2 regions of the Variovorax sp. GW821-FHT09A10 genome follow, and region 2 is predicted to be linked to the other one. Evidence: riboswitches for the same ligand, from Rfam matches in the RefSeq annotation. Region 2 holds a riboswitch; the other holds the start of a gene.
The links. A riboswitch is a leader RNA that binds a small molecule or an ion and turns the genes downstream of it on or off. The one in region 2 is predicted to bind cobalamin.

Region 1 (7,847 bases), on a different contig from region 2:
AGTCTTCGTGTGTCTGCAAGGTGGCCTGCGTGATCGCGGCGCCGGGGCGCAGGCGGGCGGCGGCGCGCACGATGTCGTCGCGGGCGATGGCAGCCGGTGCACCGGTCGTGGCATCGACCACCTGCACGCGGGCCTGCGCGTCACGCAGTTGCAGCAGCGGCTTCCCGTCGAACCACATCAGCAGCGCCTCATGCGGTGCGCCAGCGCGCTCGCCTGCCGGCACCACGGCCGGCGGCCAGGGAAACGGCGACGCGCCGGCGCCTGTGTAGCGCGCCATCGCGGCCGCATCGCCGGGCCCGCGCTGGAACCAGCCATTGGGGTTCATCGACAGCCAGCCGCTCACGATCCAGGTCAGCACGAAGAAGCCACCGATGAGCCCGGCGATGTGGTGCCAGGCCATCCAGCCGGTGTACGGCGTGACCGCGCCGCTGCGAAAGCGCCGCCGCAGCCGAAGGCGCAGGATGCCGATGACGATGCCCGTCACGGCCGAGACGATGCAGGCGGCCGACAGCCACACGACCACGTCGTGCCACAGCGGCGGGTCGGCGCGCAGCGGCGTGAAGTAGATCCAGTGCGGCACGGCGCCCAGCCAGTTCCAGAAGCGCTCGGTGCGCGTGGTGTCGCGCACCACCTCGCCGGTGCGCGAGGACACGTACAGCTCGGTGCCCGCCGCGTCGCCGACTTCGACGCGGTGCAGCGGACGCAACGGATTCAGGCCCTGCGGCACCGTCCACTGGTCGCGCTCCAGCGTCTCGGCCCAGCGTGCGCCAGGCTGCGCGGAGAACTCACGGGCGATGGCTTCGGCCTGCGCCGCATCGACCGGGCCGAGCACACGGGCGTCGCGCGCGGACACGGCATGCCGCCCGCCGCGCGCATCGACGATGCGCCACACGGGCTGCGCGTCGGTGCCGGCCTGCATCTCCAGCGCCATGCGCCGGGGCGGCTGCGTGCGCACCGCTTGCGGCAAGGCATCGAGCGCGGCAGCCGGCGTGACCACCGCCTGTTCGAAACGCACCGGGCCGAGCCCCGCGAGCCGCTCTTCGTCCGTGAGGTTCGGGTACCCCACGTACATCATGACCACGCCCGAGACGAACCACATGACGAACAGCAGGCAGCCGCCGATGCCCAGCCATCGGTGCGTCCAGTACAGCGCCCGCCGCAGCGGGGGCCATGTGCGTTGCCAGGGGGTACTCATGGGCCGTGCGCGTTCAGAAGGTCACGAACGCCGACAGCTCGAACGAGCGCGGCCGGCCCAGCAGCCACTGGTTGCCGCCGTTCGAGAACGAGACCGGGTACTTGCGGTCGGCCAGGTTGAAGGCGCGCAGCGCGAGCTTGAGCGACGGGTTCGCCTGCCAGCTCACGCCCGCGTCGGCCACGGTGTAGGAGCCGATGCGGCGCGTGTTGGCCGCGTCGACCTGCCGCGCGCCGACGTGGCGCACGCCGAACTCGGCCTCCCATTGCGGCAGGAAGCGCCAGTGCAGCCACAGGTTGGCCGCCACCTGGGGCACGCCCGCCGGCGTGTTGCCCGCGCGCGAGACCAGCGACTTGCCGACCGCTTCATTGAAGTCGTCGTAGCGCGCGCGCAGCCGTGCGGCGTTGGCTTCGAGGCGCAGCGTGGAGGTCAGCGCCAGGTCGAGCGTGGCCTCGATGCCTTCGGACGACTGCTTGCCGATCTGCTGCACGACGGTCGGGTCGTTCGCGTCGCGCGACAGCAGCTTGGTCTTCTCGATGCGGTAGGCCGCCACGCTCCAGGCGCCGCGGCCTTCGGCCAGCTGGCGCTTGTAGCCCACCTCGACCTGCTTGCCGACGCTGAGCTCGAACGGCACCTGCGTGGCGGACGTGCTGATGAGCCCGGTGAGCGGATCGGCCGCGCGCGCCACCTGCGCATAGAACGACTGCGCGGCGTCGGGCGCGTAGACCACGCCCAGGCGGCCGGTGGCGTACTCGAAGGTCTTGTCCAGGCGCGGGGCGCGGTTCTGCGGATCGGTGCGCACGATCTTCGCGTGGTCCCAGCGCAGGCTGCCGACCACCGACCAGTGTTCGTTGAAGGCCAGCTTGTCTTCGGCGAAGAAGGCGTAGGTGCTGGTCTTGGTCTTGTAGCGCGGCAGGTAGGGCGTGGGCGAAGCGTAGTAGCCGGGGTTGAACACGAAGGCATCGACCACCGAGCGCCCGCCGTAGGGCGTGTCGCTCGAATTCAGGAAGTCGATGCGGTTGGCGTCGAAGCCCACCAGCACCTGGTTCTTCAGGCCGAACAGCGCGTGCTTGAAGGTGGCGTCGGTGCGGTTGCCGATCTGCTCCTGGTCGTGGCCGATCTCCAGGTAGTCGCCGCGCGTCACGCGGTTCGTGGTGGCGCTGTAGGTGTAGGTTTCGCTGTCGCGCCAGTGGCGCTTGCTGTCCAGGCGATAGAGCTGGTTGCGCACGGTGACGGCGTCGTTGGGCGTCCACTGCGCATCGAGGCGGGTCCAGCGGTCGCGGTACTTGACCTCGGCGTCGTCGAGGTTGTAGTTCTGTTCGCGGTTCAGGCTGCTCAGGCGGCCGTTGACGAGCGGCACGCCAAAGTAGCGCTGCGGCGTCTGGCGGCCCTCGTCGTGCGAGAGCGTGAACTGCAGCCGCGGCGATACGTCGAGCCGCACGGCGCCGCCCACGGCCAGGCTCTCGGCCTCGCCGCGCCGCATGAAGCCGTCGGTCTTGCGGTGGCTGATGTCGAAGCGGTACGAGAGCATGTCGTTGATCGCCCCGCCGCTGCCGAAGGCAACCTGGCGCGTGGCGTCGGAGCCGACGGTCACGAGTGCTTCGTTCTGGATCGGGCCGCGCGTGGGCTTCTTGGGCACCACGTTGATCGCGCCGCCGATGGCGCCTTCGCCGAACATCACCGAGGCGGCGCCGCGCAGCACCTCGATGCGGTCGGTCGACCAGGTGTCGAACGGGAAGGTGACGGTGCCCGCGCCCACGTACAGGCGCGTGCCGTCGTACAGCTGCATCACCGAGCCATGGCCGTTGAAGCCACGTGCCGACAGCGCCGAGCCGCCGTTGCCCGGCGCGGGCGAACCTGTGATGCCAGTGGCGCGGCTCGCGGCCTCGACCACCGACACGTCGCCGCGTGCGCGGATCGCGTCGCCGGTGAGCACCTCGATGCTGGCGGGCGTTTCGAGCGGCGTGAGGCCCAGGCGGCTGCCGGTCTGCGTGGGTTCGTCCAGGGCCAGCGGCGTGTGGCGGCTGGCTTCGATCTGCACGGGCGTGAGGCTGGGGCGGCCGGCCGGGTCGCCCGACTGGGCGAGCGCTGGCCCGCATACGAGGCCGAGCCCCAATGAAATGCCGGAAAGACCCGAAAGGCGCGCCCGTTGCAGGGGCGGGCCCGGGCGATCGCGCAAGGGCAGCGATGCCTGATTCATCCGATTTCTCCTCCGGCCCGCGTCCCCGCAGGCTCCTGACCGATCGAGGACGCCGAGGGAGAAGAGACTGGGGGCGGTGCCGTTTCGCGCGAGGGAAAAGCGGCAGGCCCGGACACGCACTCCCGCAGCATCCGAAGGCGGTTGCGAAGGCCGGTATCCGGGCTCGCGGAGTGCGTCGGGGTGCAATGCATGCACCTCGGCGCCGAAGCCCTCGCCTTCCCACGCCGAAGCGCAGTGGCTGCCCCAGCGAAAGATCGCCGGGGCCTGAGGGTGTCGATGTCCGCTGACCGTTGCGGGGGCAGCGCAGGAATGGAAGGGTCGTTCGAAAAAACGACGCCTCGCACCTGCTTCCCGTTTAACCCCGCCGCCAATCCTGTGACTGGTCGTGCAGGGCACCTTCGAACCGTGGGGTGTTGGACGACACCGGTGTGAACCAATGTTTCCAACCGCCGGGATTATAGGGAGCGCCCTGCGGCGACGCCCCTGCGGGCCCCGTCAGGCGGGCTTGCCGTCGGGCCCGAACAGCCGCCGCAGCACCGCCACGCCGGCCACCAGCGCGTTCGAATAGGTGGCGTAGGGCGTGTGGGCGGCTTCGAGCGGCGCGTACTCATGGGTGATGTCGCCGGGCGAGCCGTCCACAGCCTCCATCAGCACCCAGTAGAACTCCCCTTCTTCCAGTTCGTGGACGGTGAGTGCGATGTCTCTGGGCGAAGGCATGACGGTCAGAAATGAAACAGGGAATGAACCCGCCTTTGAACGGGCTGGGGGCTGGCGCGGTTGTCAGTACTAGGGCTTCTCCTACAGTGCATGGACGCCGCGCGGCCTAATGTTAGGGGTGGGGAGCTGTATCAGAACAAGGAGTCAGCATGAAACATTTCACGCTTGAACCCAACATGCGCGCCAGTTTCGGCGGCGCGTTCTACCCGACCGGCTTCTCCCTGGTGATGTTCCCGAGCATCGAAGACGCCAGCCGCATCGGCCACGGGCTGATCGAGAAAGGCATCGTGAGCGGCGACGAGGTCTACCTGATACCGGCCGAAACCGTCCTGGCGGAAATCGCGCCGACCGTGCATGCCTCGCACAGCCCCCTGCCCTCCGCCGGCACCGACGGCGCCACGGTGCGCGCCTTCATCGAGCTGGCCCAGGAAGGCCACACGGGCCTCTTGATCCGCACCAAGGACGGCGCCATCACGGAGCGCGTGATGGAACTGGTGCGTACCGTGCCCTACTCGATCGCCGAGCGCTACCGCACGCTGGTGATCGAGGACCTTTGAACGCCGGCTGAAGCGCCGGTGTCAGCCCGGCGCTCTGCCTCCATCCCTCGGTAGCCGAGGTGGCAGGCGCCTGCGCCCAGCAACGCCGGCAGCAGCAGATTCACCACCGGCACCAGCGCCAGCAGCAGGATCAGCACACCGAACACCACCATCGCACCGCGCTGGCGGCGCACGACCCGCATGCGCTCCTCGCCGTTCGCAACGCCGGCCAGCGCGGGCCCCAGCAGAAAGCGCACATTGAGGTAGGCGAGCAGCAGGAACAGCAACACGCCGTTGACCACCGGCACCAGCAGGCACAGCAGCATCCCCAGGGCTCGCGCCCAGCCACGGCCCCAGCCACCCGCGCACGCCGGCCAGCCAGCCCGAGGGCCCGGGCCGTGGCTGCGCCAGCAGCGCCGGGTAACGCGCATGCACGCGCGCGCGCACCGAGCCCAGCAGCACCCAGCGCAACGCCAGGCGGATGGTGGCGACGATGACACCGGCGTACATCACCACCAGCACCGCGGCCGTGAGCACCGCCGCATAGACCAGCAGCATCGCCAGCGCAGGCGCGATGCCCGCCATGCCCGCGACGCTCCCTCCGGTGCCTCCCGTGCCGGGCAGCAGGCCGAGCACCGCACCGCCCATCACGACGAAGACCGACACCACGCCGGCCGCCATTCCGATCGGCTGGAAGTGACGGTAGAACACCCAGCTCCACACGGCGAAGACCAGCAGGCACAGGCCCGCGGAACGCAGCACGATGCCCGGACGCAGGCTGGAGCGAAAGGCCAGCGCGAGGCAGACCAGGGACTCGCGCACCGCGCCGAGCAACGAATGCCATCGGGCTTTCAGTGACATGGGATGGGAAAAAAGAGATCAGTGAAAAGCGCGGATGCATGCCGTGGCCGGGGAGATGACCCCCGACCGGCGCGACCCGCGACGAGCGCAGGCAGCCGGCTTTCAGGCCGGCACCGCCATCGCGGCGGCGCGCTGCACCACATCGCGGGCCATGGCCTGGGCGAGTTCCTGTTCGCCCAGAAACACCTTCGCATCGGTTTCGGCGGCCAGCAGGCGGGCTTCCTGCTCGTTGTGGCTGCGCACCACGGTCTGGATGCTGGGATTCAGCGTACGCGCGGTTTCGATCATCTGGCGCACGTTCATGGCGTCGGGTGTGGCCACCACGAGCACGCGGGCGCGCGCCACGTGCGCCTGGATCAGCACCGCCGGGTCGGCCGCGTCGCCCCACACGGCGGGGATGCCGGCCTCGCGCAGCTTCTCGACCAGCTCGCGGTTCTGCTCGGCCACCACGTAAGGGATGTCGTTGGTCTCGAGTTCGGCGGCGATGCGCCGGCCCACCCGGCCGTAGCCGACCAGCACCACCTGGCGCGACAGGTACTTGGCCTCGGTGGTCATGGGCAGCTCGGCCAGCGGGTCGCTGCGCGCGTCCAGCTCGCGTGCGAACTTCGAATGCGCGTGCAGCCATTTCTGCAGCGGCGCGATCAGGCTGAACCACAGCGGGTTGGTGGCGATGGAGATCAGCGCGCCCGCCAGCACCAGGCTTTGCCCTTCCACCGGCAGCAGGCCGAGCGACACGCCCAGCCCGGCCAGGATGAACGAGAACTCGCCGATCTGCGCCAGGCTCGCGCTCACCGTGAGCGCGGTGGCCAGCGGGTAGCGGAACACCAGCACCAGCGCACAGGCCGCGAGCGACTTGCCCAGCACGATGACCAGCACCACGGCCAGCACCTGCAGCGGGCGCTCCAGCAGCACCGACGGGTCGAACAGCATGCCGACCGACACGAAGAACAGCACGGCGAACGCGTCGCGCAGCGGCAGCGATTCCTGCGCCGCGCGGTGGCTGAACTGCGACTCGCGCATCACCATGCCGGCGAAGAAGGCGCCCAGCGCGAACGACACGCCGAACAGCGCCGCCGAGGCGAACGCGATGCTCACGGCCGCCGCCACCACGCACAGCGTGAACAGCTCGCGCGAACCGGTGCGCGTGACCTGCCAGAGAATCCACGGGAACACGCGCCGCCCCACCACCAGCATCAGCAGCACGAAACCGCCAACCTGCAGCAGCGTGAGGCCCAGCGTCTGCCAGACCGGCGCGCCGTGGGTGTCGGCATTGGTGCCGCCCAGCGCGCCCGCCAGCGGCGGCAACAGCACGAGCACCAGCACCATCGCGAGGTCTTCGACCACCAGCCAGCCGATGGCGATGCGGCCGGTGAAGGAATCGAGGATGCCCAGGCTCTCGAGCGCGCGCAGCAGCACCACCGTGCTCGCCACCGACAGCGCGAGCCCGAACACCAGCGCCGCGCCCCAGCTCCAGCCCCACCACACGGCCAGGCCGCCGCCGAGCAGCGTGGCGACGACGATCTGCGCGATGGCGCCGGGCAGCGCGATCTTGCGCACCGCGAGCAGGTCAGCCAGCGAAAAATGCAGGCCCACGCCGAACATCAGCAGCATCACGCCGATCTCGGCCAGCTGCGCGGCAATGCCGGCGTCGGCCACGAAGCCGGGCGTGAACGGGCCGATGATCACGCCCGCCAGCAGGTACCCCACCAGCGCCGGCAATCGCAGCCGCGCCGCGAGAAAGCCGAACACCAGCGCCAACCCCAGGCCGGCGGCAATCGTATTGATGAGGGAGACGCTGTGGGGCATCGGTCCATTTTGCAGGAACGGCCCCCAACCTTTGAAGCCCGCAGGCTTCTACGGGCCTGCGTCTACACCCCTACGGAAGCGACGCGAACTATCGTAGGCATAAAGCACTTCTATTCGCATCGACACCTTTCTCATCCAGAATTTGAGCGGTCCCCCCGTCCCCCCAACAACAGGAGCCTCCCCATGAGCAACGAGAAAACCGAAGCGAAGTGCCCGTTCAGCCAGGCCACCGGCGCCGGCACCACGAACCGCGACTGGTGGCCCGAGCAGCTGCGCCTGGACCTGCTGCACCAGCACTCCTCCAAATCCGATCCCCTGGGCACCGGTTTCGACTACGCCAAGGCCTTCCAGAGCCTGGACCTCGCCGCGGTGAAGAAAGACCTCGCCGCGCTGATGACCGACTCGCAAGACTGGTGGCCGGCCGACTTCGGCCACTACGGCCCGCTCTTCATCCGCATGGCCTGGCACAGCGCCGGCACCTACCGCATCGGCGACGGCCGCGGCGGCGCCGGCCGCGGGCAGCAGCGCTTCGCGC
Region 2 (7,847 bases):
CGCACGCACCGGCGCTCAGCAAGCTCACGGCGTACCACCTGGGGCGCGTGAAGCAGCGCATCGACGAGCAGCTGGCCGACCCGACGCTGTCGGTGGGCACGCTGGCGGCGCAGCTGGGCATGTCGGTGAGCCACATCCACCGCGTGTTCAAGAGCGAGCCGCTGACGCCCTCGCAGTACATCTGGGAGCGTCGGCTCGACGCGTGCAGCCGCGACCTGCTGGAGCCGCGCCTGGCAGGGCGGCCCGTGGGAGAGATCGCGTACGGGAGGGGGTTCAACGACGCGGCGCATTTCAGCCGCGCGTTTCGCGAGCGCTTCGGATGTTCGCCGCGCGAATGGCGGCGGCAGCGCTCGCCGCAATGACCGCGGCCACGGCGCATCGGCCGTCGCCGGGGCGGTCGGGTCTTCTTACTGGACCAGCAGCACCGAGATGTCGGTCTCGGCCACGACCTTGGTCGCGACCGAACCCATCAGCGCGCGGCCCAGGATGCCGTGGCCGTGCGTGCCCAGCACGATCAGCTCGGCCTTCGATTCGGTGGCCGACTTGAGGATTTCCTCGGCCGCGTGGCCGTGGCGCGCGTCGGCCTTGAAGTTGGTCACGCCCTTGTCGGCGAACCAGGCCTTCACCGGGTCGAGCACCTTGGCGTTTTCCTCGGCGTAGTAATCGGCGACGATTTCCTTGCTGAGGTGTCGCGCCACGTGGCCGGAGATGCCAGTGCAGACATTGACCACCACCAGCTCATGGCCGTCCACGAACATGGCGCGGTTGGTCAGCAGGTAATTGAGGGCCTTTTGCGTGTAGGCGCTGCCGTCGACTGCGATGAGGATTTTCATGGCTTTCCTTGTACGACTGTGAAGAACTGCCACATAGGATGGCACAGGAAAGCCAGCGAGTGTTTGATATGCCTCAGCCCCGCAGGCCCTTCCAGAGCATGTAGGCGGCCAGCAGGTACAGGATGCTCGCGAACACGCGCTTGAGCTTTTTCACCGGCAGGCTGTGCGCGGCCCTGGCGCCCAGCGGCGCGGTGAACACGCTGCAGGCCGCGATCACCACGAGCGCGGGCAGCCAGATGTAGCCGAAGGCGCCGGCCGGCAGGCCCTGCACCGACTGGCCGCTGAGCACATAGCCCAGCACGTTGGCCACCGCAATGGGAAAGCCCAGCGCCGCGCTGGTCGCCACCGCGTTGTGGATGGCCACGTTGCACCAGGTCATGAACGGCACGCTGATGAAGCCGCCGCCTGCGCCCACCAGGCCCGAGATGAAGCCGATGGTGCCGCCCGCCGCGAGCTGGCCGCCGGTGCCCGGCATCTGGCGCGTGGGCTTGGGCTTCTTGTCGAGGAACATCTGCGTGGCCGAGAAGCCCACGAACAGCGCGAAGAAGATGGCCAGCGCCGTGCCCTTGAGCAGTGCGAACACGCCCAGGCTGCCCGCGAGGCTGCCGATGACGATGCCAGGGGCCAGGCGCTGCACGATGTCCCAGCGCACCGCGCCGCGCTTGTGGTGCGCGCGCACGCTCGATACCGACGTGAAGATGATCGTCGCCATCGAGGTCGCGATCGCCATCTTCACCGCCAGGTCGGCCGGCACGCCGCGCTGGCCCATGATGATCGTGATGAACGGCACCATCAGCATGCCGCCGCCGATGCCCAGCAGGCCTGCGAGGAAACCGGTGCCCAGGCCGAGCGCGGCGAGTTCGGCGATCAACAAGGGGTCGAGCAGGGCGGCAAGGTTCACGGGTGAGGGCTCTTCAAAAAGCAACGGCCCCGTGCGGTGAAGCAGGGGGCCGTGGCGGAAAAAGGTGTCTGCAGATGGTGTGCCGGACCCGCATCCTGAACCAGGGTTCAGGTGGGCGAGGGCAGCAGGACTTCGGGTTCATCTGACGCGAGATGATCACGCCCGTCAAGCGATGTACCAAGCCCGGCTCCGGAGAGCATTGGAACAAGGAAATATTAAGCCCGACACGTCTGCAGACAAAACGGATTTTACGCCCCGGATGTGCCGGGCCGCGTGCCTTCAGAGCAAATGTCCATCGCCCGCCAGAGCCTGATCGAGTCTTTGAATGAGCTGGGCGGCCTGCGGGTCGGTGTCACCGGAGGTTTCGTCGGTGCTCGTTGCAGGTGCAACGGCAGGGGCCGGTGCGGCGGCAGCAGCGGCAGAACTGGCCTGTTGGGCCGCGAGATCGAAAGCCAGGTTCAGCGAGGCGAGCACGGCGATGCGGTCGCGGGCCTTCACCTTGCCTGCGTCGCGGATCTTGCACATGGCCGCGTCCACGCGGTCGACGGCCTCACGCAGTTGCGCTTCGCCGCCGTCGGGACAGCCGAGCAAGTAGCTCTGGCCCATGATCTGTACTTCAATCTGCTTCATGCGTGATGGGAATCTTCGGAAGGGGGTTCGGCCGGCAGCCGTTCGAGCAGGGCATCGAGGCGGGTGCGGGCCGCGGCGAGCCGCGACTTCAGGCCGTCGCGTTCACGCGTGAGCGCATCGACCTGTTCCTGCAGCAGCGCGTTGGTGCGCTGCACCTCTTCGTGACGCACGAGCAGGCGTTCCACACGCTCGGCGATCTGGTCGATGGGGCTGGAGGCGGGCATGGTTGGCGATTGTAGTTTCCCGGGAATTCGGAAGGTCTGGCGCACCGCGCGGGCGCGCGCCGGACGTGGCCGAGATTCTGGGGCCTGCGCCGCCGGTGATCAAACCGGGTGTGGCGTGGCCGCCCCGTGGGCCTAAAATCCTGCCCGTTGGTGCTCGCGGCGTGGTTCGCACGGCGCAGTTCAACGGGAAGCAGGAGTGGACGCCCCCCGGGGCCGATGCCGCCTGCGCTGCCCCCGCAACGGTCAAGCAGACGACGCCGCAACGCGTCACCCCTTTCCATCCAGCCACTGGGCGCCCTGAAACAGGTGCCTGGGAAGGCGGCAAAGGGTCGATCTGCCAGCCCGGATACCGGCCAACAAGGCGGCTGCCGCATCGGCAGCCATGACGCCCATGGCGCCGGCGGGGAAGCCGGCCAGGGCATAGAAGTTCGTTCGGTTCACCCCATGATTTCCTGTGTTTCCCTCTCCAGCGGCCGCGCCAGCGTGCGCCGCAACCGTCCCGCGTGCCTGCCGTTCACGCTCGCCCTGGCTTCGGCCTTCGGCGGCCTGGCCCTGGTGCCGCTGGCCGCGCAGGCGCAAGCCGCCGCAGCAGCATCTGCCACGCTCGACGAGACCGTCGTCACCGCCAACCGCACGCCGCAGGCGCTGTCGGACCTGGTGGGCGATGTCTCCATCATTGACCGCAAGACCATCGAGCGCAGCGGCGCGACCGGCGTGGCCGACGTGTTGGCGCGCCTGCCCGGCATGGAAATCTCGCGCAGCGGCGGCGTGGGCAACGCCACCAGCGTGTTCATCCGCGGCGCCGAATCGCGCTTCACGGCGGTCTACCTCGATGGCGTGCGCATCGATTCGCAATCGACCGGCGGCGCCGGCTGGGAAGGCCTTCCGCTCGCGCAGATCGACCGCATCGAAGTGCTGCGCGGCCCGGCCGCCGCCGTGTACGGCTCGGACGCCGTGGGCGGCGTGATCCAGCTCTTCACCAAGCGCGGCGAGGAGGGCGTGTCGCCCTACGCCGGCATCGGCTTCGGCAGCCACGGCCTGCGCCGGATCGAAGGCGGTGTGAGCGGCAAGTCGGGCCTGCTCGACTATTCGTTCGGTGTCGCGCACGAGGAAAGCAAGGGCTTCAATATCCAGCCCATCGCCAAGCGCACGCCCTCCAAAGACGGCTTCACCAACCCCGACCGCGACGGCTACCGCAGCACCTCGGGCAACCTGAAGCTGGGTTTCCAGATCACGCCCGACCAGCGCATCGACGCCACCTTGCTCACCAGCAACACCGAAGCCGCCTACGACCCGTCGGTGAGCTTTCGCACCAAGCCGCCGATCACCTTCCGCGACGACGTGTCGACCAACGAACTGCGCACCGCCGGCCTGACCTGGTCGGCCAAGTGGAACGACATCTACAGCACCCGCCTGCAGGTGACCGATTCGCAGACCGTCTACAAGACCCAGCCCTCGTTCTATCGCACCGAAACCCGCCTGCGCGGCTACCTGTTCCAGAACGAATTCCGTTTCGGCGCGCACCTGGTGACCGCCACACTCGAGCGCCGCGAAGACGCGCTCGAGAACGCGCCGACCACCTCGGCCAAGCTGTTCTCGCGCGACCGCTCGCAGAACGCCGCCGCACTGGGCTACGGCTACGTGAAGGGCCCGCATTCGCTGCAGCTGCACGTGCGCCATGACGACGACAGCGAGTTCGGCGGCAAGACCACCGGCAGCGCCGCCTACGGCTACGCCATCACGCCGAGCCTGCGCGCCACCGTGTCGGCCGGCACCGCGTTCCGCGCACCCACGCTGTACCAGCGCTTCAGCGAGTACGGCCTGGCGAGCCTGCAGCCCGAATCGAGCCGCAACGTCGAACTGGGCCTGCAGTACACGGCCGGCGCCACGCAGGCCGGCATCGTGCTGTACCGCAACCGCGTGCAGAACCTGATCGTGTTCGACGGCAGCGCCAAGGGCTGCCAGTCGTCGTTCGGCTGCTACGCCAGCACGGCGCGTGCGCGCTACCAGGGCGTGACGCTCACGGGCGGCCACCGCATCGGCGACGTCACGCTGCGCGCCTCGCTCGACTACCAGGACCCGCGCGACCTCGCCACCGACCACCTGCTGGCACGCCGCGCCCGGGCTCACGGCACGCTGGGCGCCGACTGGCGCATCGCCGGCTGGACGTTGGGCGCCGAGCTCCAGAGCTCTGGCAAGCGCTACGACGACGCGGCCAACACCGTCAAGCTCGGCGGCTACACGCTGCTCAACCTGTCGGCCAGCACGCAGATCACGCGCGACCTGAACCTGGTGGCGCGCGTGGACAATGTGGGCGACAAGGACTACCAGTTCGCACGGCTCTACGCCACCGGGGGCCGCACCGCGTACGTCGGACTCAAGTGGACTCCGCAGTAAACACCCGCCGCTCCTCGCCCGGCGCAGCCGTCACCTGCGCCGCGGTGCTCGTGGCCGCGCCGGCCTCGGGGCAGGGCAAGACCACGGTCGCGGCCGCGCTCGCGCGGCTGCACGTGCGCCAGGGCCGCCGCGTGCGGGCCTTCAAGTGCGGGCCCGACTTCCTCGATCCGCACTGGCTCGCGCTGGCCACCGGCGCGCCGGTGCATTCGCTCGACCTGTGGATGACCGGCGAAGCCGACTGCCGCGCGCGCCTGCATGCCGCCGCGAGCGAGGCCGACCTGGTGATCGTCGAAGGCGTGATGGGCCTGTTCGACGGCACGCCCAGCGCGGCCGAGTTGGCCGAGCGCCTGGGCCTGCCCGTGCTGGCCGTGATCGACGCGCAAGCCATGACCGGTACCTTCGGCGCGCTGGCCTACGGCCTGCAGAACTTCCGCCCGGGCCTGCCCTGGGCCGGCGTGCTGGCCAACCGCGTGGCCAGCGAGCGCCACGCCGACATGCTGAAGGACGCATTGCGCGAGCCCGGCGACTGGCTCGGCGCCTTGCCGCGCAGCGCCGATTTCGCGCTGCCCGAACGCCATTTGGGGCTGGTCGGCGCCGCCGAACTCGGCGATGCGATGGAGCGGCTCGATGCCGCGGCCGACGTGCTCGCCGCCACGCCGCTGGGGCAGCGCGCGCCCGGGCAGCTGCCGCAGGTGCGCTTCGAGCCCGTACCGGCCGCGCCCGTCGCGCCGCTGCTGGCCGGACGCACCATCGCCATCGCGCGCGACACGGCGTTCTCGTTCATCTACCCGGCCAACCTCGAGGTGCTCGAGGCCCTCGGCGCGCGGCTCGCGTTCTTCTCGCCGCTGGCCGACGAACCGCTGCCGCCCTGCGACGCCGCCTGGCTGCCCGGCGGCTATCCCGAGTTGCATGCGGCCGTGCTGTCGGCCAGCGACCGGCTGCGGCTCTCGCTCGCCAACCACGTCACGGCCGGCAAGCCGATCTGGGCCGAGTGCGGCGGCATGATGGCGCTGTTCGACGAACTCGCCACGCGCGACGACGCCGAGCCGACCGACGTGCACCGCTTCTGGGGCGTGCTGCCGGGGCGGGCCGTCATGCAGAAGCGCCTGGCCGGCCTGGGCCCGCAGCAGCTCGACCTGGGTGCGCATGCCCTGCGCGGCCACACCTTCCACTACTCGCGCTGCGAGACGCCGCTCGCGCCCGCTGCGCGCACCATCGGCACGCGCGGCGGCGAGGCGCTGTACGTGCACGGACCCGTGCGCGCGAGCTACTTCCATGCGTGGTTCGCGTCCAGCCCGGAAGCGACCGCGCGGCTCTTCAGCGCCATGCCCCTCGAACTCGACAGTCACGCCGCACAGGCACTCCCCGATGCCCCTCACTGAGCACGAATTCATCCTCGGCGGCCAGAAAAGCGGCAAGTCGCGCCGCGCTGAACAGCGCGCGGCCGACTGGCTGGCCCAGGCGCCCGCATCGCGCCGCGCGGTGTTGATCGCCACCGCACAGGCCCACGACGACGAAATGCGCGAGCGCATCGCGCGCCACCAGTCCGACCGCGCCGAGCGCGTGCCCGGCCTGCAGACCCTCGAGGAGCCGATCGAGCTGGGCCGCGCCATCGTCACGCAGAGCGCGCCCGACACGCTCGTGGTGGTCGACTGCCTCACGCTGTGGCTCACCAACCTGCTGATGCCGCTGCGCACCGAAGGCGCCGCCGTGGTCACGCGCACGCCCTCGGCGCACACCACGCTGCTGCTCATCGCGCTGCGCGAGGCGCGCGGGCCGGTGGTGCTGGTCGGCAACGAGATCGGCCTGGGCGTGATCCCTCTGGGCCGCGAGACCCGCGCCTTTGTCGATGTGCTCGGCCGGCTGAACCAGGACGTGGCGGCCGCTTGCCACCGCGCGACGTTGATGGTCGCCGGCCTGCCGCTGACGTTGAAGGCGCCCGGCGCATGAGCTTCGATCGCATGAAGACCTGGCTGCGCGCGTCGTTGCTCGGGCTCGCCCTGGTGGTGGCCGCGCAGGCGGCGCAGGCCGCCGACGTGGTCGACGAGCGCGGCGTCACCGTGCACCTGCCGCAACCGCCGCAGCGCATCGTCTCGCTGCTGCCGTCGCTGACCGAAGGCGTCTGCGCGCTCGGCGCCTGCGACCGCCTGATCGGTGTCGATCGCTATTCCAACTCGCCCGCGCAAGTGCGCGCGCTGCCGCAGCTCGGCGGCGGGATCGATCCGAACGTCGAAGCCGTCGTCGCGCTCAAGCCCGACGTGGTGCTGCTCGCCAAATCGTCGCGCGTGACGCAACGGCTCGAAGCGCTGGGCCTGAAGGTGATCGTGCTCGAACCCAAGAGCCATGCCGACGTGCGCCGCGTGCTGGGCGCGCTCGACCAGGTGCTCGGCACGCACGAGGCGCCCGCCGTGTGGCGCGCCATCGACGCAGCCGTGTCGGCCGCGGCGCAGTCGCTGCCCGCCAGCGCCAAGGGCCTGCGCGTGTACTTCGAGGTCAACACCGGCCCTTACGCGGCAGGCGATTCGTCCTTCATCGGCGAAACGCTCGCGCGGCTGGGCGTGAAGAACGTCGTGCCGGCGTCGCTCGGCCCCTTTCCCAAGCTCAACCCCGAGTTCGTGGTGCGCGCGAACCCCGACCTCATCATGGTCAGCGTGCGCAGCGCGATGGGGCTGGAGCAGCGACCCGGCTGGGGCGGCATCCGCGCAGTGCGCGAAGGCCGCGTGTGCCGCTTCGACGCCGAGCAGACGGACGTGGTCGTGCGCCCCGGCCCGCGCATGGACGAGGCCGCGCGCCTGATGGCGCAGTGCCTGTCGGACAAGGGGCGGTGAGCGGCATGCATTCCGTCCATCTGCGTCGCGTGCT

Region 1: it holds a riboswitch for cobalamin, as region 2 does, so the genes downstream of both, AC07Q9_RS14440 (TonB-dependent receptor) here and AC07Q9_RS10815 (TonB-dependent receptor domain-containing protein) in region 2, are expected to answer to the same signal.

Annotation. Positions count from the first base shown of each region.
Region 1 is NZ_JBWKPT010000003.1:225,265-233,111, forward strand. It holds gene AC07Q9_RS14435 (PepSY domain-containing protein) at 1-1,195, opposite strand, end outside; gene AC07Q9_RS14440 (TonB-dependent receptor) at 1,209-3,392, opposite strand; cobalamin riboswitch at 3,524-3,806, opposite strand; gene AC07Q9_RS14445 (hypothetical protein) at 3,888-4,109, opposite strand; gene AC07Q9_RS14450 (hypothetical protein) at 4,259-4,666, shown strand; gene AC07Q9_RS14455 (EI24 domain-containing protein) at 4,636-4,971, opposite strand; gene AC07Q9_RS14460 (cation:proton antiporter domain-containing protein) at 5,609-7,312, opposite strand; gene katG (catalase/peroxidase HPI) at 7,496-7,847, shown strand, end outside.
Region 2 is NZ_JBWKPT010000002.1:857,579-865,425, reverse strand. It holds gene AC07Q9_RS10840 (AraC-like ligand-binding domain-containing protein) at 1-362, shown strand, start outside; gene AC07Q9_RS10835 (universal stress protein) at 408-833, opposite strand; gene AC07Q9_RS10830 (sulfite exporter TauE/SafE family protein) at 907-1,734, opposite strand; gene AC07Q9_RS10825 (cell division protein ZapA) at 2,014-2,364, opposite strand; gene AC07Q9_RS10820 (hypothetical protein) at 2,361-2,588, opposite strand; cobalamin riboswitch at 2,720-2,960, shown strand; gene AC07Q9_RS10815 (TonB-dependent receptor domain-containing protein) at 3,033-4,985, shown strand; gene AC07Q9_RS10810 (cobyrinic acid a,c-diamide synthase CobB) at 4,970-6,367, shown strand; gene AC07Q9_RS10805 (bifunctional adenosylcobinamide kinase/adenosylcobinamide-phosphate guanylyltransferase) at 6,354-6,935, shown strand; gene AC07Q9_RS10800 (ABC transporter substrate-binding protein) at 6,947-7,813, shown strand; gene AC07Q9_RS10795 (FecCD family ABC transporter permease) at 7,819-7,847, shown strand, end outside.